One region of the Paenibacillus thiaminolyticus genome, then DNA from elsewhere that is predicted to be linked to it. Evidence: riboswitches for the same ligand, from Rfam matches in the RefSeq annotation. Region 1 holds a riboswitch; the other holds the start of a gene.
What was found. Region 1 has a riboswitch for glycine ahead of FLT43_RS01500 (alanine/glycine:cation symporter family protein). Riboswitches for the same ligand answer to the same signal wherever they lie in the genome.
Positions count from the first base shown of each region.

Region 1 (15,551 bases):
CGGAGAACAGAGTAGCGGTTATCACTGGCGGGGCAAGCGGAATCGGCAAGGAAACGGCGCTGAAGTTCGCGCGGAAGGGCGATCGCGTCGTGGTCGCCGACTTCAACGAACAGGCCGGACAAGCAACGGTTGATCTTATTCGGGAGCAGGGCGGACAAGCCATCTTTGTCAAGACGGATGTATCCAAGCTCGAGGACATGGAGTCCTTGGTTGACACAGCGGTCGAGACGTTCGGCCGCATCGATGTCTTGTTCAATAATGCCGGGATCGGACGGGTTACGCCGGTGCTCGACCAGAATGTGAAGGATTATCATGATGTCATCAACGTGAATCAGCACGGGGTAGCCTATGGGATTATCGCGGCCGGCCGCAAGATGAGAGAGCTGGGCATCAAGGGCGTCATCATCAATACGGCCTCGGTATTCGGCTTCCTGGCTTCGCCGGGAACGTTCGCTTACCACGCGACGAAGGGCGCGGTCATTATGATGACCAAGTCGGCGGCGCTGGAGCTGGCGGAATACGGTATTCGCGTCGTGGCGGTCGCGCCGGGCGCCGTCGACACGCCGATTATTCAGGGCTACAAGGATAGAGGCATGGTAGACTCGATGAAAGCCAAAGTCATCGGCAATAAATTGACGCGGCCCGAGCAAGTGGCCGATGCGGTCTATTTGATGTCTCTCGAGGAAGCCAGCGCGATCAACGGAAGTGTCGTGATGGCAGATGAAGGGTATGCTTCCTTCAAATAAACGGAGCGCTGCCGCATGGGGACTTTCAACAAGAGGATAATGGAACGTAAGCGCTGAGTCTTCGGTCTTCGAATCCGATAGGCTCGGCGCTTTTTTTCGATATGCGGTGATAAGGGGCGGAGACCATAAGAACAAGTGATAAAGGGAAGAACTGGATCGTATGATTGAAATAACTGGCCATAATTGGTAACCTGTAATTAATCGACAGAATTGGTTGCTAGATTTCAGTGTCACATAGAAATGGTTGAAGGGATGAGGATCATGTCGCAACAGCAATTCGCACGGCTCAAAGAGCGGCTTACAGTACCTGTTATTGCCGCTCCTATGTTTCTGGTTTCAAGCCCGGAAATGGTTATTGCAGGCTGTAAAGCCGGTATTATCGGCTCGTTCCCTCTGCTGAACGCCCGTACGAGCGATATTTTGGGAGAATGGATGGAGCGGATTACGCAAGAGCTGGCCGCAGCTCAGCAACAAGAGAGAGCACAGCCCGTTGCTCCCTGGGCGGTCAATCTGATCGTGCACCGAACGAACAAGCGCTTCGAATCAGATCTCGAGCTGATCAAGAAGTTCCAGCCGCCGATTGTGATTACATCGCTTGGGAATCCGCAAGCGGTTGTCGATATCGTGCATGAATATGGCGGGCTTGTTTTTTCCGATGTGATCAATCTGACTCATGCGAGAAAAGCGGCCGATACGGGTATTGATGGCTTGATTCTCGTGTGCAACGGCGCCGGCGGACATGCCGGAACGCTCAACCCGGTTGCCTTTCTGAGCGCGGTACAAGAATTCTGGAATGGGATTACGATTGTCGCCGGCTGCATCTCCCGCGGGCAGGATATCGTAGCGATGGAGGTGCTCGGCGCCGATATGGTCTATATGGGAACGCGCTTTATCGCTACGGCCGAAAGCTACGCAAGCGAGGCTTATCGAAGCATGCTCATGACATCGAATGCGGAAGATTTGATTTATACGGATGCATTGAGCGGCGTCCACGGCAATTATCTCGTTCCCAGCATTCGCAATGCAGGGCTTGATCCGAACCAATTGCGGAAGAAGGACACGATGGATTTCTCTTTTGCGCAAGTCAGCGAAGCCAAGGCATGGAAAGATATTTGGTCGGCCGGACAAGGCGTGGGGGCGATCAAGCGGACGGCGCCCATTGCCGACGTCGTTGCCGAACTGCGGGAGGAGTATCAGCAAACCTATGCTTCTCTCGTCCCTGCTTGCATGGGCTGACACGAAGGCCAAGTGATGCTGGCAGTTTATGTTGTAGCAAGCGAAAAGGGGCGATGAGCCCCTTTTCTGTCGTTACGGGCTTCCAAGCTCATTGGGGATACAGCTCTTGAAACTCTTCCTTGGTCATGCCGAAATAGACTTCATCATAATATTGCCCGCCGGTATAAATCATCCTTCTCAATCTTCCTTCTTCCTTAAATCCCAGCTTGCGATGCAGGCTGATCGATGCCTGGTTGAAGGAGTACACATTTATGGTCGCCTTCTCGTAGCGCAGCTCCAGGAAGTAATGCCTCAGCACGGTTACAATCATGTCTTTTGCGTAGCCTTTGCCCCTGTAGGCGGGCAAGACGGTTATGCCATAATCAAAGGTCCCGTTCTTGGAATCGCAGCCCGCGACTTCGATCGTTCCGACCACATTTCGCTCCTTATCTTCCGCAATCCAGAAAAAATCATCGCTGTCTTTGGATGCGCCCTGCGATATTTGTTCCATCCACTCCTCGATTTGCGCCTTCGTCCGCGGAAACGCGATCGAATCATGACTTTGCAGAATGGCATCGTCCAGGCTCTCAAAGACGTGAATATCTTCGGTGTCGGGAGCGCGAAGCTGTACGGCGGCGCCCTTCCAATATGAAATCATCTGCATGTTTCCTTGCTGCCTCCTATATTTGTCTATGTACGGATGCTGTTCACCCATATCTTTCTATCATTTTAGTAGAGATAGACTAGAATTTCCACTTGCTGCCGTTTGATGCGAGGGACTCAGTATCGGGCAGACGCATTTATGGAAAAGGAAGAAGCCCTGACGTTCAGGGCTTCCGTACGCGTTCGCTGCTGCACCTTATTTCAACAGCCATAGGGCAGGGACATTCGGCGGCTCCCAGCCGACCAGCGAGGTATGCGCGACCCGCGCCTCATACGTCCTGCCGTTGTACGTGACAAGCGCGCCGGCCGCATACGAGGTGTTCGGAGCCCAAGGCGTCGCGGCAGGGGCGGGCGCTGTCGTAACGTTCAACGCGCTGCTGGGCAGGGAGACATTGCCGGCTGCATCAAACGCCACAACCGTAAACGTATAGGAGGTCTCCGGCTGCAGACCGGACACGGTGTAGTTCAATCCGCTCGTCGTTCCCGCCAGAGCCGTTCCGTTATAAATGCGGTACCCGGCTACACCAACATTGTCCGTGGATGCGTTCCAGGTCAAGGTCACGCTCGACGAAGTGATGGCCGAAGCGGTCAAGGACGATGGCGCAGCAGGAGGCTCCGTATCGGGCTGCGGGGGCAGGGTGGTGAAGGTGACGACATTGCTGCTGGCCGATTGATTGCCGGCGGCATCGACGGCCCGGACCGAATACGAATAGGAGGTGCTAGGCGTCAACCCTGCAAGGGTATAGGTTAACGTCGACCCGTTCGTGGAAGCCGCCAATGTGGAGCCTCGATAAATCTTATATCCCGTGACGCCGGCATTGTCGGTCGAAGCATCCCATGTCAAAATGGCGCTCGTAGACGTAACGTTCGATACGGCCAGGTTCGCAGGCGCTGCGGGAGGCGTCGGATCGACCGGGGAACCGCCCCCGAAGTCCACATCGATGACATTGTAGAACGCATTCGCCGTATCCGCGATTTCCCATACCGCCAAGATGACCTGGTAGCCGGTGCGGCTTGGGACATCGCATGTATCTGAATAGGAATGTGGCGGCTGCTTGCCTTTGTAATCGACGCTGCAGAACGGGGTCAAGTCGAAGGAAGCACGCGTGAGCGGCTCATCCGGATTCCAGTTCTGCTTCGTGATGTAGTACTTCCAGCTCGTGGTTGCATGATTGGCTTCAATGGTCCAATGGAACGTCGTCGTCCCCGGCGTAATGCTGACCTTGCTCCAGCGGGTGGCCGATTGCTGATCCAGCTCCGGAAAAGCTCCATTCGCACTTGCGATCTTGCCGTCGGCCGGACCGGCGGCAGGGAAGCCCTTGTGCGCTTCCAGGCTTTGCGGTTCGTAGATGATGAACCCGCATTTTTTGTTGACGCCCTTGGCGCACAGGTCGGCGCGGCTGCTTGGGGAATCAATGTAGCCGTGGGCAAGCGCCTTGCCGGAGAAGACGATCATGACGAACATGAGGGCGAGCGCCATGCCGCTGGATAGCAGCCATCTCCGGAACAATGGATGGGGTACATAACGATTTGCCAACTTCATTTTCCTCCTTGCGATTGGAATGGATGTGTATAAGAACTCAAGCTGAGCTTATACCGGATGAGGACAATAGACCTCCGCACGGGCATCGAGATATACGCTTTAACTTCGCCGCGCGCGGATGTATGATCGGGGAATACGGATTCGATATGTATTTTTATTCAAGCGGTTTATGTCTTATTAATGAAAAATAGAAAAATTATGAAGAACGGCTGCTGCGCCTTGGCAGGGAACAGACGGGAGAGAACAATGGCAAAAAGACGCCAAGCCGCGCGGCTTGACGTCTTGCCGAATCCCGTTGTACACGGCTTCGGTCCGGATGCGGCTAGCGCCGTCCGGCGTAATCTAGTCACTGCTGTCCTAGTTCAGGTTCACCCACACCGTCTTCACTTCGGTATAGTTGTCGAGCGCATAGGAGCCCATCTCCCGTCCAAGGCCCGATTGCTTGTAGCCGCCGAACGGAGCGGCCGCGTCGAAGGCGTTGTAGCAGTTCACCCAGACCGTGCCCGCTTTCAGCTTGCTTGCCAGATAGTGGGCTTGCTTCAGATTTTGCGTCCATACTCCCGCAGCCAAGCCGTAATCGGATTGGTTGGCCTGCTCAATCAAATCATCGAGCGTATCGTACGGCATCGCCGCCACGACAGGCCCGAAGATCTCTTCGCAGGCGATCGTCATCTTCGGATCGACATGCGCGAATATCGTCGGTTCGACGAAGTAGCCCTGTCCGCCAGGCACTTTGCCGCCGGCAACCAGCTCTGCGCCGGCCGCTTTCCCCGCCTCGATATAGCGCTTCACGATGTCATGCTGCTCGGACGAGACGAGCGGGCCCATCTCCGTATCCGGATCGAGGCCGCTTCCTACCCGGATCCGCTTCGCCTCCGACGCCAGGTCTGCCACGACGTTATCATATAATTTCTTTTGCACGTAGAGCCGCGAGCCTGCCGAGCACACCTGCCCCTGATTGAAGGTGATGCCCCGCAGCGCGCCGGGCACCGCCCGGGACAGATCGGCGTCCGGGAGGATGATGTTAGGCGATTTGCCGCCGAGCTCAAGCGTTACTTTTTTGACCGTATCTGCGGCTTCGCGCATAATCGATTTCCCGACAACCGTCGAGCCGGTGAAGGCGATCTTGTCGACTTGCGGATGCTGGACGAGCGGCGCGCCCGCCGTCTCGCCGAAGCCGGGGATGACATTGATGACGCCAGGCGGGAACCCGGCTTCCTGGGTCAATTGGGCCAGGTAGAGGGCGGACAGCGGCGTCTGCTCCGCCGGCTTCAGGACGATGGTGCAGCCGGTAGCGAGGGCGGCGCCGAGCTTCCAGGCCGCCATCAGCAGCGGGAAGTTCCACGGAATGATCTGGCCGACCACTCCGACCGCTTCATGTCTCGTATAGGTAAGGAAGTTGCCTGCCGTAGGAATGGTTTGTCCGACGATTTTCGTAGCCCAGCCGGCATAATAACGGAAATGCTCGATCGTGAGCGGAAGATCAGCCGCCTTCGTCTCCCGCAGCGGCTTGCCGTTATCCAGCGTCTCCAGCTCAGCAAGCTCTTGCTTGTTCGCCTCGATGAGATCGGCCAGCTTATAGATGAGGCGGCTGCGAGCCGCCGCGCTCATGGTGGACCATTTGCCATGATCGAATGCATGGCGCGCTGCCTTGACCGCCCGGTCCACATCCTCCTCACGCGCTTCCGACACGACCGCGAGCACTTCTCCCGTAGCCGGATTGATCGATGAAAAGACGTTGTTCTGGACGGATTCGACCCACTCTCCATTGATGAACAGCTTCTTCGTGCCTTGCAAAAAAGCTTCAACCTTCGGACTGATTTGGAACGATGACAAGCATAATCACTCCTTCGTGAGAATATTCATTGACAATGATTGCAGGCTCTCACAAGATATGTATTCTCCAGGAGGACGAATCATGCCCGTTGTGAGCGGGAGAAAGCAGGTGCGGTTCTTTTTCCATAAAATAGATCCTTGCGGAATCTGAGATGGTTCTCTATAATGGATGAACAACTTCATAACTGGATGAAGTATACGGGAGACAGGATCAACCTGGCCGAAGGGGCAAAGCTCTCAGGCGCTTGTTATCGTTCGTAAGCGAATTGGATAAGCAGGACCGTATACGGACAGGACTCTGGAGAGACTCCATCGCGGAGCACCGAAGGGGCAAGACGCAGCAAGAAGCGCGTTAAAACTCTCAGGTAAAAGGACAGGGATTGCAGATGTCAGGCATCTTTATGCTGGTATTGTGATTGCATTCACATATCATTCTTTTTGCTGTTCTGCAAAAATGTCCCCCGGAGTCAAATCTATCGATTTGGCTCTTTTTTATGTCGTCAGACATTGATTTTAATATGAAGAGGGGAATTGTAATGCATTGGTTGGAAGTATGGCTGGATCGGGTGAATCAATTTGTGTGGGGGCCGCCGCTCCTCATCTTATTAGTGGGGACCGGTATTTTTCTAACGATTCGGCTCGGGCTGCTGCAGGTGCTTCGCCTGCCGCTGGCGCTCAAGCTCATATTCACTGCGAAAAACGAAGGCAAAGGCGACGTCACGAGCTTCGGCGCGCTGGCTACCGCCCTGGCGGCCACGATCGGAACGGGGAATATTGTCGGCGTCGCCACCGCGATTCAGATAGGCGGGCCGGGCGCGCTGTTTTGGATGTGGCTGGCCGCATTTTTTGGCATGGCGACGAAGTATGCGGAAGGCTTGTTGGCCGTGAAATTCCGGAAAATCGACGAGAACGGGCAAGTGTCGGGCGGCCCGATGTACTATATCGAACAAGGCTTGGGTGCGAAGTTCAAACCGCTTGCGATCTATTTCGCGGTGAGCGGGGTATTGGTAGCCTTATTAGGCATCGGCACTCTTCCGCAGGTGAATGCGATCGTATCATCCAGCCAGACCAGCCTGGGGATTCCTGTAGCGGTAACCGCAGGAGTGGTGACCCTCGCGATAGCTCTAGTGACGATTGGCGGTCTCAAGAGCATTGCTAGGGTGACCACCAAAGTCGTGCCTGCGATGGCTATCATCTATGTCGTAGCCAGCGTCATCGTTCTGATCACTTTCGCCGACAAGATTCCGAACGCGCTGTCGCTTGTTTTCCAGAGCGCCTTCAGCCCGGCTGCGGCGGGCGGCGGCTTCCTCGGAGCGACCGTCATGATGGCCATTCGGAACGGCATCGCGAGAGGGGTGTTTTCGAATGAATCCGGGCTCGGCAGCGCTCCGATCGCGGCGGCGGCGGCCAAGGTGAAATGGCCCGCGGAGCAGGGACTTGTATCGATGACCGGTACGTTCATTGACACGATTATCATTTGTACGCTGACCGGCCTGACGCTGATTGTGACCGGGGCGTGGAACGGTATGGCGGAAGGTGCGGCCATGACGCAAGCGGCGTTCGATGCCGCGATGCCTTTCGGGTCTATCATTCTGACGATATGTCTTATGTTATTTGCTTTTACGACGATTCTGGGGTGGAACTATTACGGCGAGCGCTGTATTGTCTATTTATTCGGCGTGCGGGCGATCTTGCCTTACCGCATTGTGTTCATCGCCATGGTCGCGGCAGGCGCGTTCATCAAGCTGCATGCGATCTATCTGCTCTCGGACATCGTGAACGGGCTGATGGCTCTCCCGAACTTGGTCGCACTGTTGGGATTGTCCGGCGTGGTCGTGGCAGAGACCCGTCTTTATTTGCGGCATATGAAGCAGTGAGGCGCGTTCAGGCAGGCAATGCCCGGAACCCGGAATGGCAGAACTAGCAAGACTAGCCGAACCTGTTGTTCGGCTTTTTTTGCTATGTGGGGGGAGGGCATGGCAGGTCACGGTAGGCCAGGGCAAGGCCGGTCAAGGTAGATCACGATAGCTCAGGGCAGTTCAGGTCAGGTCACATGAAATTGCTGCACAGGAGCATCATTTTGAGACACAAGAAGCGAAATTCCGAGTAAATCCTGCAAAACTGCATCATTTCGCTCCTTTTGACCTCTATCCGTACCGAAGTGCAGGTAATTGATGTAGTTTTGCAGCATTCCTTTTTTCGTATACTCGTGTCATTGAAATTCCTGCATTATTGCAGCTTTGGTAGAGCAGATGAACAGAGTGGAGGGAGATATGCAGCTTTGGTGGAGTAGATGAACAGAGTGGAGGGAGAGATTGCAGCTTTGGTAGAGCGGATGAACTGAGTGGAGGGAGAGATTGCAGCTTTGGTGGAGCAGATGAACAGAGTGGAGGGAGAGATTGCAGCTTTGGTGGAGCAGATGAACAGAGTGGAGGGAGAGATTGCAGCTTTGGTGGAGCGGATGAACAGAGTGGAGGGAGATATACAGCTTTGGTAGAGCGGATGAACGGATGGGACGGAGTAACGCAGCTTTGGTGGTATAAAATGAACATATGGGATGAAGGAAATACAGCTTTGGTGGGGTGGATGGACAGATGGCTCAGAGTTCTACCGCATAGGCGGAAGAGATGACGAATGGGCGGAAGGACATCCAGTTGGTTGTGTATCCAGTCAAAGGTACGGAAGCCAATCCAGCTTGCTGTGCAGACGAACGAAGGGGCGGGCACGATTAAGTTTTTCCTTTCCTCCCGACTTCATATAGAATGTAGGTATATAGATAGACGCAACCGCTAGAAATCGTACTAATGGAGGATATCCCGGTGAATCCGATTTATGAATTCGTGGAAACGGACGAGGCATTGCCATTCGATGTATCGCTGCACAGCGTGAACTACGTGCCTAATCACTGGCATAACAGCATGGAAATCATCTTTGTGCTTCGGGGTACCTTGGAAGCGACGGTGAATCAGCGGAAATATGCCTTGTCCGAAGGGGACGTGCTGCTGATCAATCAAGGCCATGTTCACGAAGTCATTGGGCTGGACGTCAATATCATTGCGACGTTTCTTATCCCGTCCAAGTATATGAAGGATCACGTGAACGGCGTCGAAGCCATCAATTTCGCATGTTATTCGGGGGAGGCCGGCAAGGAAGAGAAGCTGGCGTTGGACCGCATCCGCCAATGCCTGGCGGAGATGGTGCAGTTGAAGCACAAGAAGGGGGAGGGCTATGAGCTCGACATGCAGGCGCGCATGCTGAGCGTCTTTTCGATCCTCCTGAAGCAATTCAAGCGGCCCGCGATCGAAGGCGTAATGAATGAGAAGTATATGGATCGGATGCTGCGCATCATTACCTTTATCGACGAGTATTATCAGGAGCCGATCACGCTGCAGGCGATCGCCGAGCGGGAATATTTGTCCGTGCCGTATTTGTCCAAATTTTTCAGCGAGAACATCGGCCTGAACTTCCAGGCTTATCTGACCAGCATCCGCTTGAAAAACACCGTTGAGGATCTGTTGCGGTATGCCGACGCGCCGATCGCAGACCTGGCCATGAACCACGGGTTTCCGAATGCCAAGTCTTTTTACGCCGCCTTCAAAGCAAAGTATCATATGACGCCCAACGAGTATCGCAAGCAATACCGGCCGCCAACGGATCACAAGGAAAAGTCTTCTGACAACTATTTGGCGTTCAATCAGACCAGCGCGCTGGGCATCATCAACCAGTATTTGCAGCGCAGCCAATCCGTTGGCATGGCCGATGATATTCGCGAGGTGGAAGAGACCGCCTCTGAAGTGGATCTGTCCGTCCCGGGCGAGCCGATTCGGCATACGTGGAAGCAGTTGATCACGATCGGCAAAGCGAAGGAAGGCTTGCATGCCGATGTTCAGGACCAGTTGCGCCATGTTCAGCGGATATGCCCCTTCCGCTATTTGCGGTTCCACGGCATCTTCGACGATGCAATGATGGTATATGACGAGGACGAGGCGGGACAGCCCCGGTTTAATTTCCGGTTCGTGGACCAGTTGTTCGATTTCCTGCTCTCCGTCGGTCTGAAGCCGTTCGTGGAGCTGGGCTTCATGCCCTCCTTGCTGGCGGACGATCCGGGCAAGAAGGTGTTCTACAAGGCAAGCTGCGTCAGCAAGCCGAAATCGATCGACCGGTGGTGCCTGCTGGTGGACCGGTTCCTTCGCCACTGCCTGAACCGTTACGGGGCGGAGGAAGTGGAGACCTGGAAGTTCGAATTTTGGAATGAGCCAGAGCTGAAGACGTTCTGGCCGGGAACGTTGACGGAATATATGGAGCTGTATCTGCGGACCTATCAGACCTTGAAGGGCGTATCGGAGCGGCTGCGCATCGGCGCGCCCGGCCGCATCATTACCATTCGTTTGCAACGGCTGAATGACGAATTTTTTGCGTTCTGCCGCCGCAATCAGTGCTTGCCGGACTTTATTCCGCTGCACTTCTATCCGCATGAAAATATGGAGGGCATGCTCTATTCAGAATCGGGGGATCCGCTGCCGCTGCAGCCGTACCGCCGAATTTTGGAGGAGTTCATCGGGATTTCCCCGAATCCGGATTTTTTGCGGGATATGCTGGCGCATGAGATGGAGCTGCTCGCCGAGCAAGGGTTGTCCGGCAAAGAGTTGGTTCTCACGGAATGGAATTCGACCGCGTACCATCGGGAATTAACGAATGACACCGTATATAAGGCGGCCTATCTCGCCAAAAACATTATCGATAATCTGGACAGCATCAGCGGCTTCGGCTACTGGGTGCTGAGCGACAATATCGAGGAGACCGCCGCCTCGGCCCATCTGTATCACGGAGGACTCGGACTGATCGCCCAGCACGGCATTCCGAAGGCCGCGTTCGTTGCGTACGAGCTGCTCGCCAAGCTCGGAGATCGTCTCCTTGCCCGCGGAGATCGCTTCATCGCGACCGCCGGCCGCGGGGGGTATCAGATCCTGACCTTCAATTACTGTCATTTCGACGACCTGTATGCGATGGGGGATACGTCCTTCATCAATGCCACGAACCGGTATAACGGGTTCAAGGATGAAAAAACGGTAAAAATGCAGGTCGAGCTAAAAGGAATCCGCCCCGGCGCCTACCGGGTGGTCACCTATACGATCGGCCGCAAGCACGGGAGCAGCTATGACCGCTGGGTGGAGATGGGAGCGCCCGAGCCGCTGGCTGCCGAGGATATCGCTTACCTGAAGGCGAATTCCGGCCCCCGGATGCATGTCCAGTATGTCGATCTGGAAGAAGACCGCAGAACCTATGTATCGGTGCTGGAGCCTCACGGGGTGCAGCTGATGGAGCTGATCCCGGTGTATTGACGATTGAGTCACTTTTTAATCTCGGATCACGATTCCATGAAAGCGTTTGTAAAAAAGACGTTAAAAATAACTACAGAAGACTATAAATAGCCGCCTGTCTCGGAACAGGGGCTTTTTTTTATAATGTATTTGCAAACGTTTTCAATTCTCTCTTAGGAGGAACTTACGATGGCTGAACCAATGATAAAAGGGCAAGTCCGAACTCCGCTGGGCCGGTTGACGTTCGGCATCATCTTCGGTTATGGCTGCATGATGCTCGGGCTCATGACTCCGGCAATACTGCTGCTCACCTTCAAAATGATTGAGGTCGATCCGAATGGCTACACCGCTTCGTACGGCTTAGTCGCCGGCGTCGGCGCATTTTTCGCCCTGATCGGGAACCCGCTCGGGGGCGCGATCAGCGACCGGACGAACATCTCTTTCGGACGAAGACGGACATGGATATTCCTCGGCCCGCTGGTTGGATGCGCTGCGCTGCTGTGGGTGGGGATGGCCACGGAAATATGGCAAATCCTGATCGGCTGGGCGATTGCGCAGCTGTTCTTCAACTTCGGCATGGCGGCTTATACGGCGCTTATCCCGGATCAGGTCATGGAGGAGAGACAGGGAACGATATCCGGTATGGTCGGGCTCGTCTTGCCGGCGGCCGTATGCATCGGTATGGTGCTGATGATGCTGATGAACTCCGCCTCCTCGGACATGAAATGGATGGTGATTGCGATCATCGGCATCGCGGGTCCGGTTGTCAGTTTATTTGTGATTCGCGACGGCAAGGTAGAGATTGTGAAGACCGGGCAGCAGAAGCTGTCGGTCGGCGAGAAAATCAGCAAAATCTATCCGAGCCCAAGAAAGTTCCCGGAATTCACCTGGGCACTCGTCTCGAAGTTCCTGCTGATGATGGGATATTGCAGCACGCTGTACTTGACGGTCATGCTGGTGAACCGGATGGGCTATACAGAGAGTCAAGCGACGAATAGCGTCGGCACCCTTAACATTGTTTGCTTGCTTGCGTCGGCGGTAACGAGTATTTTAGGCGGCATCCTGTCCGACAAATTCAAGAAGCAGAAGCCATTCTTATATGGTTCGGCGTTCATTATGGTGCTGGGTATCTTGCTGTTTGGCTTTGTGCCTCAATATACGGCATTTATTGTAGCGTCCGCCATCATCGGCTTGGGCTTCGGCTGCTTCAGCGCTGTCGATATGGCATTGGTGGCCCGGATTCTTCCGCGGAAGGAGGATGCCGCCAAAGACTTCGGCCTGATGAACGTCGCCAATGCGCTGCCGCAATCGATCGTGCCGGCGATCGCTCCGCTGCTGCTCGGCATCGGCGGCTGGACGTTCTTCTATATCGTGTTGGCGCTCTGCGTCGTGCTGGGCATGGTGGCCGTCAAGCCTTTGCCGGAAATCGGACAGAAGAACAAAGACATTTCATTACCGCGAACGGGAGGATTATCGCATGAGTAGGCAAGTGAAAGACATCATAAAAGAAATGACACTGGAAGAAAAAGCAAGTCTGTGCTCGGGACTGAATATGTGGCAGACGAAGGCGGTCGAGCGGGTGGGCATCCCCTCCATCGTCATGACCGACGGCCCGCACGGGCTTCGCAAGCAAGCGAATCCGGCCGATATGTCGAGCAAGACCGTTCCGGCGACATGCTTTCCGAGCGGTGCCGGTCTCGCGTCCTCATGGGATCGGGAGCTTATCGAGGAAGTGGGGGCTGCCCTCGGGGAAGAATGCCAGGCGGAGGATGTTCAGATTCTGCTTGGCCCCGCGGTGAACATTAAGCGTTCTCCGCTGTGCGGCCGCAATTTCGAATATTTCTCGGAGGATCCGTATCTGTCTTCGGAAATGGGCGCCCATCATGTGCGTGGAGTGCAAGGGCAGGGTGTCGGCACTTCGGTCAAGCACTTCGCGGTCAACAATCAGGAAACGCTGCGCAATTCCATCAATGCGGTCGTCGACGAGCGGTCATTGCATGAAATCTACTTGCGCAGCTTCGAAGGTCCGGTTATGGACGGGAAGGCGTGGACCGTCATGTGCGCCTACAACCAGGTGAACGGCGAGTTCTGCTCCGAGCACTCGCAGCTGCTGACGGACGTGCTGAAGGAAGCTTGGAAGCATGAAGGCTTCGTGATGACGGACTGGGGCGCGATTAACGAACGGGTGAAGGGATTGAAGGCAGGGCTTGAGCTGGAAATGCCTTATGCCGGACCGGATCACGACCAATTGATCGTCGATGCGGTGCGATCGGGCGAGCTGGATGAAGCGGTCCTGGATCAGGCGGTGGAGCGTCTGCTAACTGTTATTTTCCATGCCTATGACAATAAGAAACCGGGCTTCACCTACGACAAGGAAGCGCATCATGTCTTGGCGCGGCGGGCGGCGGCGGAATGCATGGTCTTGCTTAAAAACGATGGCGGCCTCCTTCCGCTGGATAAAAAGCAATCCGTCGCGGTGATCGGCGCCTTCGCGGCGCAGCCTCGCTACCAGGGCGGCGGCAGCTCGCATATTGTGCCGACGCGGATGGACACCGCGCTCGAATTCATGAAGGAGACGGCGGAAGGGGAGGTCGCCTTCGCTCCCGGCTATCGGCTCGAGGAGGACGCGATCGATGAAGCTCTCATCGCGGAAGCGGCAGAGCTGGCCGCGAGCGTGGATATCGCCGTTATCTTTGCCGGTCTGCCGGATGCCTTCGAATCGGAGGGACTGGACCGGACCCATCTCGACATGCCGGCGTCGCATTGCGCTTTAATCGAGCGCGTAGCGGCCGTGCAGCCGAATACGGTTGTCGTCCTGTCCAACGGATCGCCGGTGGCGATGCCATGGCTGCCCAAGGTGAAGGCGGTGCTCGAGGGCTACTTGGGCGGGCAAGCGGCAGGCAGCGCGGCGGCGGACGTGCTCTACGGCGATGTCAATCCGAGCGGGAAGCTGGCGGAAACGTTCCCTGTCTCGCTGGAGCAAACGCCATCCTATCTTAACTTCCCGGGCGGGAAAAAAGAAGTATTTTACGGGGAAGGGATATTTGTCGGTTACCGCTACTATGAGACGAAGAAAGAAACGCCGCTGTTCCCGTTCGGGCACGGTCTCAGCTATACGACGTTCGCTTATGAACAAATTCAAATCGACAAGTCAAGCATGAAGGATACGGACACGGCTACCGTAACCGTTACGGTGCGCAATACGGGCAGCCGCGCAGGGAAGGAAGTCGTGCAGCTCTATGTGAAGCATGCCGGCAGCAGCGTGGTTAGACCGGTGAAGGAGCTGAAGGGATTTGCCAAGATCAGCCTGGAAGCCGGCGAAGCGGCAGCGGTCAGCTTCACTCTGGACAAACGCTCCTTTGCCTATTTTAATACCGATATTCACGACTGGTTCGCCGAGAGCGGAACCTATGAGATTCTGGTCGGCCCTTCCTCGGCGGATACGCCGCTGACGGCAGCGCTAGACGTTCATTCGACAGCGGTTCCGTTCGCGAAGGTGACCCGCACTACGCGCTTCCATGAGCTGCTGGCGATTCCGGCCACGGCTCAGCTCGCCGAGCAAGCGATGAACGACAGCTTGGAGAGCGTGAAGCAAATGGGGGCGATGTTCGCGGAGAGCATGGATGACAGCGGCCTGGCGCAGCTGTTCGAAGCCGTCGCGGAGTGGAAAAAATATGACGGGCTTCGCTCCTTGTCGGGCATGATGGGCAGCGGTATGACAGAAGCCGAGCTGGAGCAGCTGATTGAGCGGCTGAATGAAGCCTTGGGATTGAAGTAAAGAGAATGGATAGCGGAGGGATTGGAGACGTGACACAGAAAAAGACAACGGTCGCACGGCAAGAAGAAACCATTGCGTATGTACACAATAAGCAAGGGCCGACGCTCGGATATTCCAAGGCGTCAGGCGTCTCGATATTGGAGCAGGACGGATTCTATTTCAAGGATTTGAATCGGAGTGGAACCCTGGATAAATACGAAGATTGGCGGCTGCCCGCGGAGGAGCGGGCGAAGGACCTCGCTTCCAAGATGTCGATTGAGCAAATCGCGGGCTTGATGCTGTACAGCCGGCATCAAGCCATTCCGGCGGCAAGCGGCGGCTGGTTCGCGAGCACCTATGACGGCAAACCCTATGAAGAGAGCGGCGCGAAGCCGTGGGATCTGACGGATGAGCAGATCAAGTTCCTGACGGAGGATCATGTGCGGCATATTCTGGTCACCTCGGTGGAG
Region 1 is NZ_CP041405.1:354,216-369,766, forward strand. It holds gene FLT43_RS01475 (SDR family NAD(P)-dependent oxidoreductase) at 1-746, shown strand, start outside; gene FLT43_RS01480 (NAD(P)H-dependent flavin oxidoreductase) at 1,008-1,982, shown strand; gene FLT43_RS01485 (GNAT family N-acetyltransferase) at 2,071-2,625, opposite strand; gene FLT43_RS01490 (lytic polysaccharide monooxygenase) at 2,821-4,104, opposite strand; gene FLT43_RS01495 (aldehyde dehydrogenase family protein) at 4,525-6,003, opposite strand; glycine riboswitch at 6,292-6,390, shown strand; gene FLT43_RS01500 (alanine/glycine:cation symporter family protein) at 6,540-7,880, shown strand; gene FLT43_RS29155 (hypothetical protein) at 8,348-8,500, shown strand; gene FLT43_RS01505 (GH39 family glycosyl hydrolase) at 8,823-11,345, shown strand; gene FLT43_RS01510 (MFS transporter) at 11,514-12,809, shown strand; gene FLT43_RS01515 (beta-glucosidase family protein) at 12,802-15,102, shown strand; gene FLT43_RS01520 (glycoside hydrolase family 3 protein) at 15,108-15,551, shown strand, end outside.

Region 2 (15,551 bases), 520 kb from region 1:
GACTCGACTTCCGTTACCAATCTCATTCTAGATCGGACCGGCGACGACAACGAAGGTTAATGAGCCGGACCCTTGAGCCTCCCTGCGATGCCGAAGAGCATGCCGGGCGGCTCTTATTTATATATAGAAGAAAGCCGAAGCGGTTATTAGAAAATGGACACGGTGAACGAAAGTAACTCCATGGAAAATAATAGCAACCTGGTTCGATAACGGACTTCTGTGGAACTATGCTATACTGAAAACCGTAATAGAATATTGGGTATATTTTGTTTTACTAGATTTGCTTGGGGGCGCAACCGAACGATATATCTGGCCGTCTAATATAGGGGAGCTTTGCAAAACGGCGGCCGATGCCTCATAATGACACAAGGGGGCACAACGCCTCTTACCATGGACAAAGGAGTTACTGTATGAGCACTTACATAGCAGAACGTTATCAGCTGAATTCCGTCATCTTTCACTTGGGCGGCGGCATTCTCTATGAAGCCGTTGATATGTCTTTGCAGCGCGACGTATTTATTTATGTTGTAGAAAATACCGATTCGGGCCGTGCAGACGAGTACCGCACCGCATTCGGGAATGTATCGCATTTTTCCAATAATCGATTTTTCCATATGCTGAATGCAGGCATGTCCGGAGAGGACTTCTACGTTGTCTTTATGGCGTACAGCGGCATGCCGTTAGTCAAGTATGCGCAGCGGCACGCCTTGAGCTCGGAGAAGGTGCTGACCATGATCTACGAACTGGGCACCAGCATTCAGGAAGCGCTGGAGGAAGGGGTCAGCCGATTCCCGGTTACGATTGATAATGTGTGGGTGACGGCGGACAATCAACTGATTATTATGAACTACTGGACCCAGGCGGAGGAAGGGGAGCACGGCACCACCGCCTTGTACCGGCTGCTGTATCAGCTGTGTACGCTTCATCCGCATGTCCCTTCGCAGTTCGATGTTGTCGAGACTCGCTTATATGGCGCGTTGAAGGACTTGAATGAAGCGCAGAGAGATTTGGCTCTGAAGCTGATGAGGAAGGTGCACGCGGGAGATGCGTCGCTGTTCACCTTCATGGTCGGGCTCCGGGAGATTATGGAGCAGCCGGAGGTGCCGGAGGTGCCGGAGGTGCCGATGCAGGCAAGCCGCGACGTGGCGACGCCCGTATTCACGGCAGCTCCTCCGCGTGAGGAATTGTCGCCCCGGCGTCCTCTTGCCGAATCCGAACCCTATGATGTGGAAGCGGATGAGGAACTGGCCGAAGAAGAGGATGATGATGAATACGAACGCAAGGAGGCCGCTTCCTTCAACGGAAGCAAGATGCTGCTTATCGTTGCCTGTGTGTGCGTCTTTTTCGCAGTCCTGGGCGGAGCCGTCATCTGGGCGAATTCGCTCTCCAAAGACAATGAGACGGCCGCAGTGACCGAACCGGGAACGACGCAAGGAGCCGACTCTGATACCGCGGGGGAACAGCAGGACGGCAGCGGCGATAATGCCGATAATGATACTATTGTTCCGGATGGCGGCGATAATGGTTCCGTTGTTGAACCGGATACACCTGCCGGCTCGAACGGAGGCTCTTCAAGCTCGAACACGGATAGCGGCAGCAGTGCCGGCCAAGGGTCACAGCAGCCGGATACGAATCCGGGGACGACAACCCCAACCCAGCCGGATAATACGCAGCAGCCGGGCACAACCGATCCCGGTACGGTGCCTTCGGGGCCTGGAACGACAGATCCAGGAACGACTCCGCCGGGAACAGGGATGCCAGACACGGGAACGCCGACGGATCCGGCGAATCCGGGGACGGAGACGCCTCCTGCTGAAGCGGGACAGACGGGTGAAGGAGAAGTGCAGGTTCCGAGCTTGATTGGTCTGACGCTGGAAGAGGCGGAAGAGCAAGTGAAGGCTGCGGGTCTACGCTGGTCGTATTTCAAGGAGAACAGCGAGGAGCAGCCCGCTGGCCAGATCTTCAAGCAGGAGCCGGAAGCAGGCGCAGCGATTAAGAAGGGCGAACGAGTCACCTTCTATATTAGCCGGGAACAGCAATAAGCTGCGGAAAAGAGGGAGAACTGCCTATCGATGAGGCAGTTCTCCTTTGCTGTCTCTATAAGAACAGAAGCCCTCGCCCCAGGCGCGCCATTCAAGCGCAGGGGCGAAGGGCTTCTTCTTCGTTAATTGCAAGCGCAATTCAAGACCGGCTTGCGGGCGGCCAGCGTCTCGTCAAGCCTTCTCACATCAGTGTGATGCGGCGCATTGAGCAGCAGATCCGGCTGTTCTTCCGCTTCCTTCGCAATCTGAATCATCGTGTCGATAAAGGTGTCGAGCGTCTCCTTGCTCTCGGTCTCCGTCGGCTCGATCATCATGCATTCCTCGACATTGAGCGGGAAGTAGATGGTTGGCGGATGGAACCCGAAGTCGAGCAGCCGCTTGGCGACGTCCAGCGTGCGCACGCCATATTGCTTCAAGCCGCTGCCGGAGATGACGAATTCATGCTTGCATACGCCCGGATACGGCACTTCGAAATACGGCGCCAGCCGATGCATCATGTAGTTCGCGTTCAGCACCGCGCATTCGGATACGCGGCGAAGTCCGTCCGGCCCGTACGTGCGCATATAGGTGTACGCGCGGACGAGAATGCCGAAGTTGCCAAGGTATGCTTTGACCCTTCCAATCGAGGTCGGCCGTTCTTCTTCGAATCCGAAGCTGCCATCCTTCTTCTTCACGATGAGCGGCTTCGGCAAGTATGGCGCCAGGATGCTCTTGACGCCGACCGGGCCGGCTCCGGGACCGCCGCCGCCATGCGGCGTGCTCATCGTCTTGTGCAGATTCAAATGCACAACGTCGAAGCCCATATCTCCCGGGCGGGTGATGCCCATAATGGCGTTGGAATTCGCGCCGTCATAGTAGAGCAGGCCGCCGGCTTCGTGCACAATATCGGCAATCTCCAGGATGTGCTCCTCGAACAAGCCGAGCGTGCTCGGATTGGTGAGCATGAGAGCAGCCGTATCCGGACCGACGGCCGCCCGCAGAGCTTCGAGATCTACGAGTCCTCGTTCATCCGAAGGGATCGTAATCGTATCGAGGCCAGCGGCCGTCGCGCTCGCCGGGTTCGTCCCATGCGACGAGTCGGGAACGATAACCTTGGTGCGGGTCTCGCCCTTGCTCTCATGGTAGGCCCGGATCATCATGAGGCCCGTCCATTCCCCGTGGGCGCCTGCAGCAGGCTGAAGCGTCACCTCGTCCATCCCCGTGAGTTCGGCAAGGTCCTGCTGGAGGGTGTACAGCATTTCCAGCGCGCCTTGAATGCTCTCACTCGGCTGATACGGGTGAATCTTCGCGAAGCCCGCCAAGCGGGCGACATCTTCGTTAATCTTCGGATTATACTTCATCGTGCAGGAACCGAGCGGGTAGAAGCCGTTGTCGATGCCGAAGTTCCGGCGCGACAGCTCGGTGTAATGGCGGATGACATCGACTTCATACACTTCCGGCAATTCCGCCGGCTGCTGGCGAAGCATGCCCGCAGGTATCAATTCTTCGATACCCCGCTGCGGAACATCGCATTCAGGCAATGAATATGCAGTCCGCCCCGGCTTGCTCAGCTCGAAGATCAGCTTTTTCTCCGGTTTCATACAGCACCCTCCAATCGTTCGGCAAATTGATCGATTTCCGCCTTGGTCCGGCGTTCCGTCACAGCGACAAGCATATGGCCCGCCAGATCCGGATAGTAACGGGATACATCCAGGCCCCCGATGAACCCTTCCTTCATCAAGGCGGCGTTCAAGGCGGCCGGACAGACGCCTTCCGGCAGCTTCACCAGGAATTCATTGAAGAACGGCGAGGTGAACGGCAGGGACATAGCCTTCGATTGCGCGATCCGATCTGCAGCGTAATGCGCTTTTTGGACGTTCAGATTCGCGATCTCGCGGATGCCGGATTTGCCCATGACAGACAAATAGACGGAAGCGCTCAAGGCCAGCAGCGCCTGGTTCGAGCAAATATTGGATGTCGCCTTCTCGCGGCGGATATGCTGCTCGCGGGCTTGCAGCGTCAGCACGAAGCCCCGCTTGCCGTCCAGATCCTTGGTCTGGCCGACAATCCGGCCAGGGATGCGGCGCATCAGCGGCTCGGATACGGCGAAGTATCCGCAGGTCGGACCGCCCAGCGAGGAGGCGATGCCGAACGGCTGGGCATCTCCGACGACGACGTCGGCGCCCAGCTGTCCCGGGCTCTCCAGCAGGCCGAGCGACAGCGGATTGGCGCTCATAATAAGCAATCCTTTGCGCCCGTGAATCATCGGTTCGATGGCCTTCACGTCCTCGATGCAGCCGAAGAAGTTAGGTGACTGGACAATGACCGCAGCCGTGTCGTCCGTTATGAGCGCCTCCAGCTTCTCCAGGTCGGTTACTCCGTTCGCATCGGGCGCCTCCACAATCTCCAGACCGAGCCCGCGGGCGCTCGTATGCAGGATCTGCCGGGCTTCCGGATGCACGGTGCGCGAGACGACGACCCGCTTGCGCTTCGTGACCGCGCTTGCCAGCACCCCGGCTTCCGCGAGCGCGGTCGCCCCGTCATACATGCTCGCATTGGCCACCTTCATGCCCGTCAGTTCGCATATATAGGATTGGAACTCGAATATGGCCTGCAGCTCTCCCTGGCTAATTTCCGGCTGATATGGCGTATAAGCGGTATAGAACTCGGAACGGGAGATAACGTGATTGATGACGACCGGAATATGATGGTCATAGATGCCGGCGCCAAGGAAGCTCGCATACTGATCAAGGTTGGCGTTGCGGCCGGCCAGCTCCTGCATATGGCGCAGCAGGGCCGCTTCGTCCAGCGCTTCGGAAATCGGAAGCCGTCCCTTGTAACGAACCGCTTCCGGAATGTCGCGGAACAGCTCCTCGATCGATGCCGCGCCGATCGCGGCGAGCATGTCCCGCTCGTCCTGCCCGGTCATCGGGATATAGCGATGTGTCTTGGTCATGAAGGCGAACCTCCCTTGGTTGTAGTAGGGCGTTGATAGAATGGAGCGGCGACGACGCGGGCCTTAAGCCGCTTGCCGCGAATCTCGATTTCCAGTTCGGTATCCAATTCGGCGTATGGCGATTCAATCAGCGCCAGGCCGAGATTGCGCTTCAAGGTAGGGGATTGCGTGCCGGACGTCACTTCGCCGATTAGCTTATCGCCTGCATAGACGGGATAGTGGGTCCGCGGGATGCCGCGATCGATCAATTCGATCCCGGCCAATCGCCGGGGAACGCCTTCTTCCTTCTGCTTGGCGAGTGCCTCTCTGCCGATGAACTCCCCTTTATTCAGCTTCACGCACCAGCCAAGCCCGGCCTCCAGCGGCGTAATCTGCTCGGACAGCTCCTGGCCGTATAGCGGCAGCTTCGCTTCGAAGCGAAGCGTATCTCTGGCCCCCAGGCCTACCGGAACGAGCCCGAACGGTTCGCCGATTCGCAGCAGCTCCGTCCATAGATGGGTCGCGTCGTCAGCCGAGATATAGAGCTCGAACCCATCCTCGCCCGTGTAGCCTGTGCGCGAGACGAGAGCCTTAACGCCGCACACCTGGGCATCGGACAGGAAGTGAAACGCTTTCAACCCGCTGACAGGGGCTTCGGTTGCCTGCGTCAAAATGGACAGCGCCTGCGGTCCTTGCAGCGCCAGCAGGGCCGTGCGGGAAGACGCGTTATCGATATGGACGCCGTCCTCTGCATGGTCATGCAGCCATTGGACAACTTTGTCCGTATTGGATGCGTTAACGACCAGCATATAGTGATCTTCGGCAAGACGGTAGACGAGCAGATCGTCGACGACACCTCCATGCGGATAGCAGAGCAGGGAGTACTGCGCCTTGCCGTCCTCCAGCTTGGACAAGTCATTCGTCGTCATCTTCTGCAAAAAGGAGAATGCGGCAGGACCGCTCACGAATAGCTCGCCCATATGCGACACATCGAACAGGCCGGCCTGCTGCCGTACGGCCTCATGCTCCCGCTGGATGCCGCTGAATTGCACCGGGAGCTCCCAGCCGCCGAAATCGATGCAGCGGACGGAAGGGTATTCGGCATACTTCGGAAATAGGGGCGTGCGTTGTAACGTGGACATGACATCACCTCGATATGGATAATGAATGGGACTCAAAAAAAAGACAGGCGAAAAAAGGCCGCTCCGCTTCCAGCGGATGCCTTCTTACGCTCTGTCCTGTGTACCTGAGAGTTACCTCATGATCTTCCGGCTTCCGTCTGCTGAAGCCGGCCCATAAGTTTCCCCTTGGGTGACCCGCTTGAAGCGGATGCTCTCCAGAGGCGCGTCCGGTAAACGTCCTTTTGCCTGAGAGATTCACCCGTGGCGGGCTTACTCCTTCGGCGTTACTGTCTCGCAGTAATCTCTCCCTTTACCATCATTCGCAATGTGCAATTGTCATACCTCCATTATTACTCGAACCTTCCTGACATTGTCAATCCATTTCTGCGAACTTCTGCGAAAATGATTCTCATATTGACATGGCGGGGAAGCTGAACTACGCTATAGATGTAAATTTTGAACAGTATCACATACCGCGAATGAAGACGAACGGGAGAGACCGGGTTCCAAGTCCCGGCACCGAAGGAGCAAGCCGCCGAACCGCCGTGTCGGGGAGGAATCTCTCAGGTAGAAGCACCGTCGTCCGACGCACCTCTGGAGAGAGCGTACTGCCGCCCAAGGGGAATACCGGCCTGCCGTGGGCAGCCGGGCAAACTCTCAGGCACCCGGGACAGAGAAGAGGCGAATGAGTCTTTGATCTGTCTTTTTTTGCTGTGCCGGCTAATTGCGATAATAATGAGAGAGGAATGAGCGTGAACATGAGCGAAGTGAAAGAGAATCTGTTGTACAGCGAGGAGCATGAATGGGTTGTCGTCGTCGAAGGGCGAACCGTGCGCATCGGGATTACCGATCACGCACAAGCTGAGTTGGGAGATATCGTATTCATCGAGTTCCCGGAGATTGGAACCGCTTTAACGGCGGGCGACAGCATGGGATCGATCGAGTCGGTCAAGACGGTATCGGAGCTGTACTGCCCGGTCTCGGGAACGGTAACGAAGGTCAATCCCGATCTGGAGGATAGCCCCGAGAAGGTGAACAGCGAACCGTATGAAGGCGGCTGGCTTGCCGAGGTGGAGCTGGATGCCGAGCCGGAGGAAGCGATGAAGCATCTGCTCAATGCGGAGGGCTACCGGAAGCATATCGAGTAGGGTGCCGCCCGCAACCCCGGCTGCAGACCGATGCGGATGTATGAACATGGGAATAACGGAACATCCATGAATAAAGCGGCGCTCCTTCTCGCATACTAGCTGTGTACATGAGTATATGCGAAATGGAGAGTTGCCGAATGAACAACCAAGAACATAACCGCGACCAAGCGACGAAGGCGGAAGTACAGACGACGAAGCTGAACAGAATGCCGGACGTCGAGGGCCAAGATTCCGAGTTCGGAGCCGATCTGGAAGGCGCTCAGCAGTGTCGAATCGTACCCGATGCGGAAACGAAACGGTCCGAATAGTGCGTGTCTCAAGCACCGCAAGTCCCCCCAGTTCCTGGAACTGGGGGGTTGCTTTATCCTTGAACCCGCGGCGTGGTTGGATCGCATTCCGGAGAAGGGACAGCGCCGGTGAGGGCCAATTTGATCAGATAGTAGCATTCCTCCCGCGCCATATGATCCGGCATCAGCGGACTGATGACATCGAGTGTCTCCGCGCTTAGATCCATTTCCTCCAGCTCTAGCAGGAATTTCGTGAACAGCTTAATCTCCAAGTTCACATCGCGGTGGAACCGCTCCATCGCAGGGAAGCGGCGAAGCTGGGTCCGCAAGTAGCCGACCATTTCGACCGCTTTTTTGTAATAATCATCGAAATGCTTCTCAAATTCGCGGCTCTTCTCGATCAGCCGCCTCTCCACCGCATCCAGGTTCGATGCGATGGCCGATGCATGGCCGGAAGCGTCCGATAGCCATACCAGATCATAATGAAGCGAATCGAACAAAGGCACCGCCTTCCCGGCCCGAACGGCATCGAGAATATAAACATACTCTTGCAGCTCGTTGAGCATATGGTTGAAAAAGGTTGGGGGAAGATGCACGGTCACCTGGCGGAGCAGAGATCTGCGCAGCAGATCAAGCTTGAAATCCTTCAATTCCATCGTTGCGGCATGCGCATCGGCAGCGATGGCCAGGGCTTGGGACTCGGAGGAAGCTTGGCGGGCTTGGTCCAGAAGCTGATCGAACCGTTGTATAAATTGATTCGCCCGGCGAATGTCTTCCGTTTCCCGTGGCGATAGGGCGTCCAATATGAAGCGGGAATGATCTCCCAATATTTGCAGCCAGAAGCGGTGCTCGAACAAGAGCGATCCGACCGGAGCGGCCAAGGGCTGATGAATATGCATATGCACTCTCCTTTGCGGTTGTTGGAGGCAGAATCGGTTCTATTGTCATCTTATGTTTAACGGATTGTCTCGCATGCCATTTCTCGACTGCCCTGCCCGCCGCAAGATGCAACAACCGCTGTCCCTAAGGGACAGCGGTTGTGTCATGGCCTTGTCAGGCCGGTATTACGATTCCGATTGCAGATCGAGCAGCACGAGGGCGAGCACCGTGGCTGCTTGGGCACGGGTTGATGTTCCCTCTGGAGAGAACTTGTTGCCGCCCATGCCTTTAATATAGCCGCGGCTTACCGCAACCGCAACGGCGGCGCGGGCATCGGCACCGATCTTCGCCTGGTCGGCAAAACCGAGCGCCGGAGCGTCATCGGTCTTTAGCTGCAGCGCCTGCACCAGCATGACAACCATTTTCTCGCGTGTCAGCGGGTCACGCGCACCCGGCTCGGCAATACGGTCGTTCCAGGTCTTGCCGGAACCGGTAAGACGATCGAGCAGCGAGGCGAATTCCGCTTGGGTCACCAGATCGTTCGGCTTGAACGTATTCTGGCTGCCCTTGCCTTCGATCAACTGGTGAGCGGCTGCGAGCTCGACCTTATCTTTGGACCAATGCGTACGAATATCTTCGAACGTCTTGTTGAATTCCTGCGCCGTATAGGCTCCGAGCGACGCCGTAGTGAAGCGGACGCCGTCCTTATCCCAGCGAACGCCAGGCGCGTAGTACGTCCACGCTTCCTTTGAATCCTTGCTGTAGACGCCTACTTTGCGGGCATCCTTTACGGCGGAGGAGCTCCATTTCAGACCGATTCGGATCGGCTTCGTTACGGTCTCCTTCTCCCCTTGGACGGTCAGTCCCGAAGCGACCTGTCTCAGTACGGACGCTTGCTCTCCTTCCGTCAGCGGCGCCAGCGCCAGGCGTAAGGTCAGATCTCCATTTTTTCCGATAAAGTCAACGAGCGACTCTGCTGGAATGAGCACTTCAAAGTCTTTCCCGGACAGCAGCAGTGCCTTGCCCGAAGCGGTAAGCTTCTCCGCCAGCACGCGGGTAATCCGGATATCTGACAGATTGACATCATTCCAAGCGATATCCGAAATATCCACCTTCACTTCAGTCGCTTCCTTGTCGTCCAACTGCGAGCTAATCGCAGTCGAAGATACAAGCAGCAATCCCTGCTTCTTGCCATCCTTCTCGGTTACCGTGAAGGTACCCGATTTCAAGGTCTTCCCGGCCGGCTGCGATGGAGTGGAGGAGTAGGAGCTGCTGGAAGACGAGCCGCCTGAGCTTGGGCCAGGTTCCGGCTTTGGTTCCGGTTTAGGTTCTGGATCTGGGTCCGGTGGTTTCGGTGCGTCCACTATCTCAATCCAGTCCGGCGCTCCGTATACAAGTTTTACAGGATCAATACTTTCAAGCTCCAATTTAAATAGCAAGAACTTGTAGGCTCCAGGATCACTGCTGGAGAAAACTACGGTGCCAAAGGTGCCGTCTCCCGAGTACGCCGCAGTTGGAGGCATGCTGGTTGTCGCCACGATAGCCTTCAACTTATCGGTAAGTTCGATGGTCTCGTAATCAAAATCAATTTCCACGTCAGGATAGTGCTTCTGGGTATAGGTTACAAAAGTAACGCTAGGCTCGACGCGAACATCTGTTAATGATGCATCATAAACCAATGCATAAGATGTTGAGTATACTGCTTCAGTGACAGAGAAGCCGATATCTACCTTGAACTCGTCTCCGGTAAACGCTTGTTTTTTCTCTGTTTTCACATTGGCATAGACTGCATCTGGATCAAAGTCAAACGAAATTGTCCGGGACGGGGTCTCATATCCGTTCTTGACGTAATCCCATGCATAAATGTCAACTTGATTGAGTCCGTCCTTCAGATGCGGGATGTCGATGGTGAAGATACCGTATGAATTAATTGTGACCTCATATTCTTCATTTGTCTCCTTGTTGACGGCCTTCATCTCTATGAGATCCTGAATTGGGGAATTCACATAGTCCACAATTGAGTCATAGACAGTCCCTGTAATTTTTCCTTTGCGTTCCTGCGGATTATCTACCCGAATCACCGGCTCATCAATCTTGACTTGAGGAGGCGTACTATCGATCAGGAAAAGAGTGCGCAGTTTATCCAAATGTTCGCCTTTAACAACAGGCACCATATAATATAAACCGTCTTTCGGAGTGACGGAATTGTCCCCAACCAGACTTCCGTCCCAATCGACAGGCAAAATGCCCGGGTTTTGTTCGGATGTATTTACGTGCGCATCCCCGATTTCTTGGCCATTCAAATCCAGGACAGTTAATTTGAAATCGGTGATTTTCTTGTTGACCTGGATGCTTACCTTTGTCGTATTATGATCGGGATGCCCTTTCGGCGCAAATATCATGGGACTAATCTCAATCTCCCCGATAGCGGGCACCTCAAATTGTTTGCCGACATACACGCTCGCAGGAAGTCTGATCTCGTGGCCGCCGTCGCCTGTCAAAATGACATGGCCCTCGTAATTCCCATCGGCCTTCGTCGGAAGCTGTAATGTTACGTCAAATGATTGCTCCGGGCTCACGGTGTTCACACTAGGTGTTAATGTTCCCCCAGCGTCTGGCCAATCCACCCGAATCGAGTAGTTCTGGTCTCTGTCGCCAACTCTTTTCAGCTGGATCGTCTTCGTTAACGAAGTGTCTGGGGAGGCAGGACCGAACGAGAGGCTGCCCGTTTCATACACGAACGGTACGTCGGGTTTATCTTTTACCGCGACGTTCGCAGTCTCTTGCACCAAAGCGATTGCTGGAGCCTCGACGCTGCGCTTCAGATCAACCCGGCCTGCACCTTGCTCCGTCAGTTTATACAGTTCCCCCGTACGATCCTTCAGATCTACGGCATTATTCATCATGAGCGTTTTGATCTCGTCCGGAGTCAGATCAAGGTTATTCTTGCGGGAATACTCCACGAGCAATGCGGCAGCTCCCGCGATATGCGGTGAAGCCATGCTCGTGCCTTGCGAACTTCCGTACGCATTCTCGTAGTTGTCGTCCCAGGCTGGCACGGATGACAAGATGCCAACGCCCGGCGCGGCAATGTCCGGCTTGATCGTATAGTCCGGCAGCGCAGGGCCGCGGGAGCTGAAGGAGCCGAGCATATCTTTCTCCTCGACATCGGTTCGGACAACCTTCTTTACCGAGCCTGACGCAATATAATTTTTCAAGATAAGTCCGTCGGCTTGCGAAATGGTGTAGGTAGGAGCGAATTCATCGGCGTCCCCTTCGCCAAGAGTCGCGGCCAGTTCGCCAGCTTCGTTGTTGAAAATGATGAGCGCGGCGGCTCCGGCTTTTTTGGCGTTTCTCGATTTGTCCCCGAAGCTGATGTCGCCGCGGGAGACGACCACAAGTTTACCCTTTACTGCTTTGTTTTTATAATCATCTGGCTTTCCAAATCCGGCATAGACCGCTTCAAGCGGTGTATCAACGGGCAGTACCGGGGATGAAGTAGCTAGCTGCGAGAAAAACTTCTTATTTAGGCCCCCGACCTCAAACACGGGGGTCAGGACCGGCGGGTAAGAGGCGGCAACGGATATGGCCGCATGGGCTCCTCCCGGACTTCCCAGCGTGAGCGGCTTTGGTCCGGCATTGCCCGCAGCGACGACTACGACGACACCGGCCTTGGTTGCATTGTCCAGCGCCACGGAATGCGCGGTATATTGGAAGTTGTAATCGGCGCCGAGCGACAGATTGATGACATCTAACTGATCTTCATAAACGGCACGCTCGATGCCGCGTACAATGTTCTCCGAAGATCCTCTGCCATATGGCCCGAGAACGCGATAAGCATACAGGTCTGCCTCTGGAGCGACGCCGCGTACTTTGCCGCTATCGCCGGGATTATCGTAATTCCCTCTCCCGACAATCGTTCCTGCGACATGGGTGCCATGGGTCGTATGATATTCTTTTCCGTCGATAATGGGCTTTGATTTATCCGGTTCTGTCTCCATCGGATCAGGTTTACCGAGAACAAAATCGTACCCGCCCTTAAAGGCATCTTTTAGACTCGGATGCTTGTAATCAACCCCTGTGTCAAGCACCCCGACTTTGATGCCTTTTCCCTTTAAGCCGAGATCCTCCCACAAGTGTTTTGCTCCGATATGGGGTGCACTTTTATGCATATAGGTGCTATCGCCATAAGCGCTTGGCTCGTTCGGAATCGCTTGGATTTCCACGTTCGGGAAGACGGCCTTCACGCCAGGAATCGTCAACAAATCATCAACTTTATTGGCCGGGATACTGATCGAAAATCCATTAAATACATTGTTGAACTCGTAACGGATTGAGGCATCTAGCTGGTTAAGTGCGGTGCGGAATTGCTGATGCTCTTGCCGGATATCGCTTTCCACATCGTTGGCGAACAAAGAGTATGTATTCGCGGCCTGAGCTTCTGCTACTTTCAATGGTTCATTTTGCAGTTCTACGATAACAGTAATAATGTCGCTGCTGTCAGAAGGCGGTACAAAATTTTGCGGTGTTACGTCTGATAAGTTAAGTTCGGAGCTGCGAGGGAGTTGCAGTTTGGTTGCGATCTGATCCTTGATTTGGCTTTGGAGTTGTTGCTTCGTCTCGGATGCGGACCAGTCCATTTTTTCAGTTGCGCCCGATACTCCCGGAAAGACCATGCCGGCAAGCAGCAAGGCGCTAAGGACCAAAGACATGAGTTTGCGGAATGAATGTGGTCTCAAACGTAAGCCTCCTTTACTATTTTACTGTCGGGTTAATCCTTGATGAAGGAAATATCAGCCTCAGCCTCCTTTCTTATGTGTGATACTCGACGAACGATGATTGTCTATGATGTAGATCACATAAATCAAGTTTACATATATTTCATATTTAGGGTAAGGGTACTATTAACTATATTCCAATTCTATTCTCTGACGGAAAATGTTGAAAGGTTACTAATTATGTAAAATGAATAGATTGTGCTAAAAGAGTGGATGGGTCGTTAGACCTATTTCGGGAATGGATCGCACGAGGGGGAAGGAAAGCGAATGAGGGTGCTGGTGCACCCAGCCATGAAAAAAGGGCGATCCTGCAAGCCATATCAACGGCCTGTCGTATCGCCCTTCTTATATGTGTATTACGGCAGCGCTCTGCCTCTGGAGCTCACATACAGGGTGTACCACTCTTCACGTGTCAGGGTGATGTTCACCGCTTCGCCGCAGGCCCGGATTCGCTCTGGATTGGCCGTGCCGATAACCGGCTGGATTCCGGCCGGATGGCGCATCAGCCAGGCGAGGATGATCGCTTCCGGCGTCGTGTCCTTCTCATTGGCCATCGCCTGCACGAGCCCGGCCGTCTCGCGGATCGAAGCCGGCAGATCGGAGAGATCCCGGCCCGAGAAGACGCCTTGCGCAAGCGGGGCCCAAGCTTGAATTTGAATATTTTCAAGACGGCAGTACTCCAGCGTACCTTCCGGGAAAGTATCTTCCTTGGCGGCATTTTGGTTCACGTGAACGCTTTGATCGAGCCAGCCGATTTTGGCCAGACTCATCTCCAACTGATTGACAATGAAAGGCTCCTTGCTGTATGTCTGGAGCAGGCGAATCTGGCCGGCGCTCATGTTCGAGACGCCGAAGGCCCGCACTTTCCCCGCAGACTTCAATGCCGACATCGCTTCAGCGACCTCTTCCGGCTCCATCAATGGATCTGGACGGTGGAAAAGCAGAATGTCGAGATATTCGACGCCCAATCGCTGCAAGCTTCCGTCGACGCTCCGCAAAATATGCTCCTTCGAAAAATCATAGCGTCCCGGAATGCCATTGTCAGCGAAGCGGATGCCGCATTTGGATTGCAGCACGATGCGCTCTCTCAATTCCGGCCGTTCCTTCAGCACTTGGCCGAATACTTGCTCCGCCTTGCCTCTCGTATAAATATCGGCATGGTCGAACATATTGATGCCCGCCTCCAGGGCGGCTTCGACCGCAGCGTGCGCCGCCGCGAGATGCATCTCCGTTATCGGCTCGTCATTCCAGCCTCCTCCGAGACCCATGCATCCGAGCACAAGCCGGCTTGCCGCGAGTCCGCGTTGTTGAATCGGGATCTTATTCATGTTGAATCACTCCAAGGTTGTAGAATGCGAAGCTTGTCTCGTCCAGTGTACTACAGGCGCACGCGCATATCCAGATGTTAAGGAGAGCGGAAGACTGACACCGCTGCTCATTGTGCTGAATTACCGGGGGGGATTCACGGAAAACACCCCTTCGGCCTAATGCAGGAATTGATTCTGTACAGATTACGGATTTATTGAGGAATTATGCGTGTCCCCAACATATATTGTTGAGAGATCATCAAATAGCGTTGTGCCTTCCTGGCAACAATGATCTCGCCATAGAGAGGAGGGGATAGGATGAATCAGGCGGATAACGTATCGCAATTCGGCGATCAGTTGAAATCATTGCTCAAGGAGCGCTCCCTATCGATGCGCAAATTAAGCGAGCAGACGGGAATTGATACGGCGACCATCTCCCGGATGGCTAACGGGAAGCAGGCGGTCAAGCCGGAATATATTCACCGCATCGCGTCCGTTCTCGCCGTTCCGGCTGAGCGTCTGTACCGGGCGGCAGGCTATTCCGTCGGGGCGGAGCCGGACGGAAGGACGGATATGCATGCCTCTGTCGATGCGATTCAACAAGTGCTCGGGCATTCGAACCTCTATGAGCCGGAGTTCAGCACCGAACGGGTGCGGCAGGAATTGATGAAATGCGAGCGGTATGCCCGCACCGAGGAAGGCAAGCGATTGATTCATCAAGATTTCGAGGAAAAAGTGAGCAAGGTGAGCGGAGAAGGCCCGTTCATTGAGCAACTGCGCGACATGTATGCATGCTTTTGTGACCCCATGGTATCGGAGGAAGAAAAAGCGGTGCTCGGCAGCGCTCTGCTATATTTCATCCTGTCTGTCGATATTATCCCGGACTATGTATTTCCGATTGGTTATCTTGATGACGCGATTGCGGTCAATATGGCGCTCGAACGGTTGCGCGCCATGGCCGGCACGGTACCAGCGCAGAGGAATGCCGGCAGCAGCGCTCCGGCCGCCGAATTGCCGGATGACGGCGCTTAGCCGGAAGGGAGAAGCGAGATGTCCCGCACACGAAGGCAGCACG
Region 2 is NZ_CP041405.1:6,445,139-6,460,689, forward strand. It holds gene FLT43_RS29550 (hypothetical protein) at 1-60, shown strand, start outside; gene FLT43_RS28385 (PASTA domain-containing protein) at 411-2,042, shown strand; gene gcvPB (aminomethyl-transferring glycine dehydrogenase subunit GcvPB) at 2,165-3,622, opposite strand; gene gcvPA (aminomethyl-transferring glycine dehydrogenase subunit GcvPA) at 3,619-4,977, opposite strand; gene gcvT (glycine cleavage system aminomethyltransferase GcvT) at 4,974-6,098, opposite strand; glycine riboswitch at 6,188-6,298, opposite strand; glycine riboswitch at 6,302-6,397, opposite strand; glycine riboswitch at 6,558-6,665, shown strand; glycine riboswitch at 6,670-6,753, shown strand; gene gcvH (glycine cleavage system protein GcvH) at 6,836-7,225, shown strand; gene FLT43_RS29555 (hypothetical protein) at 7,363-7,533, shown strand; gene FLT43_RS28410 (DUF2935 domain-containing protein) at 7,587-8,411, opposite strand; gene FLT43_RS30610 (S8 family serine peptidase) at 8,577-13,130, opposite strand; gene FLT43_RS28420 (aldo/keto reductase) at 13,526-14,497, opposite strand; gene FLT43_RS28425 (DUF1232 domain-containing protein) at 14,795-15,508, shown strand.
Region 2: it holds a riboswitch for glycine, as region 1 does, so the genes downstream of both, gcvH (glycine cleavage system protein GcvH) here and FLT43_RS01500 (alanine/glycine:cation symporter family protein) in region 1, are expected to answer to the same signal.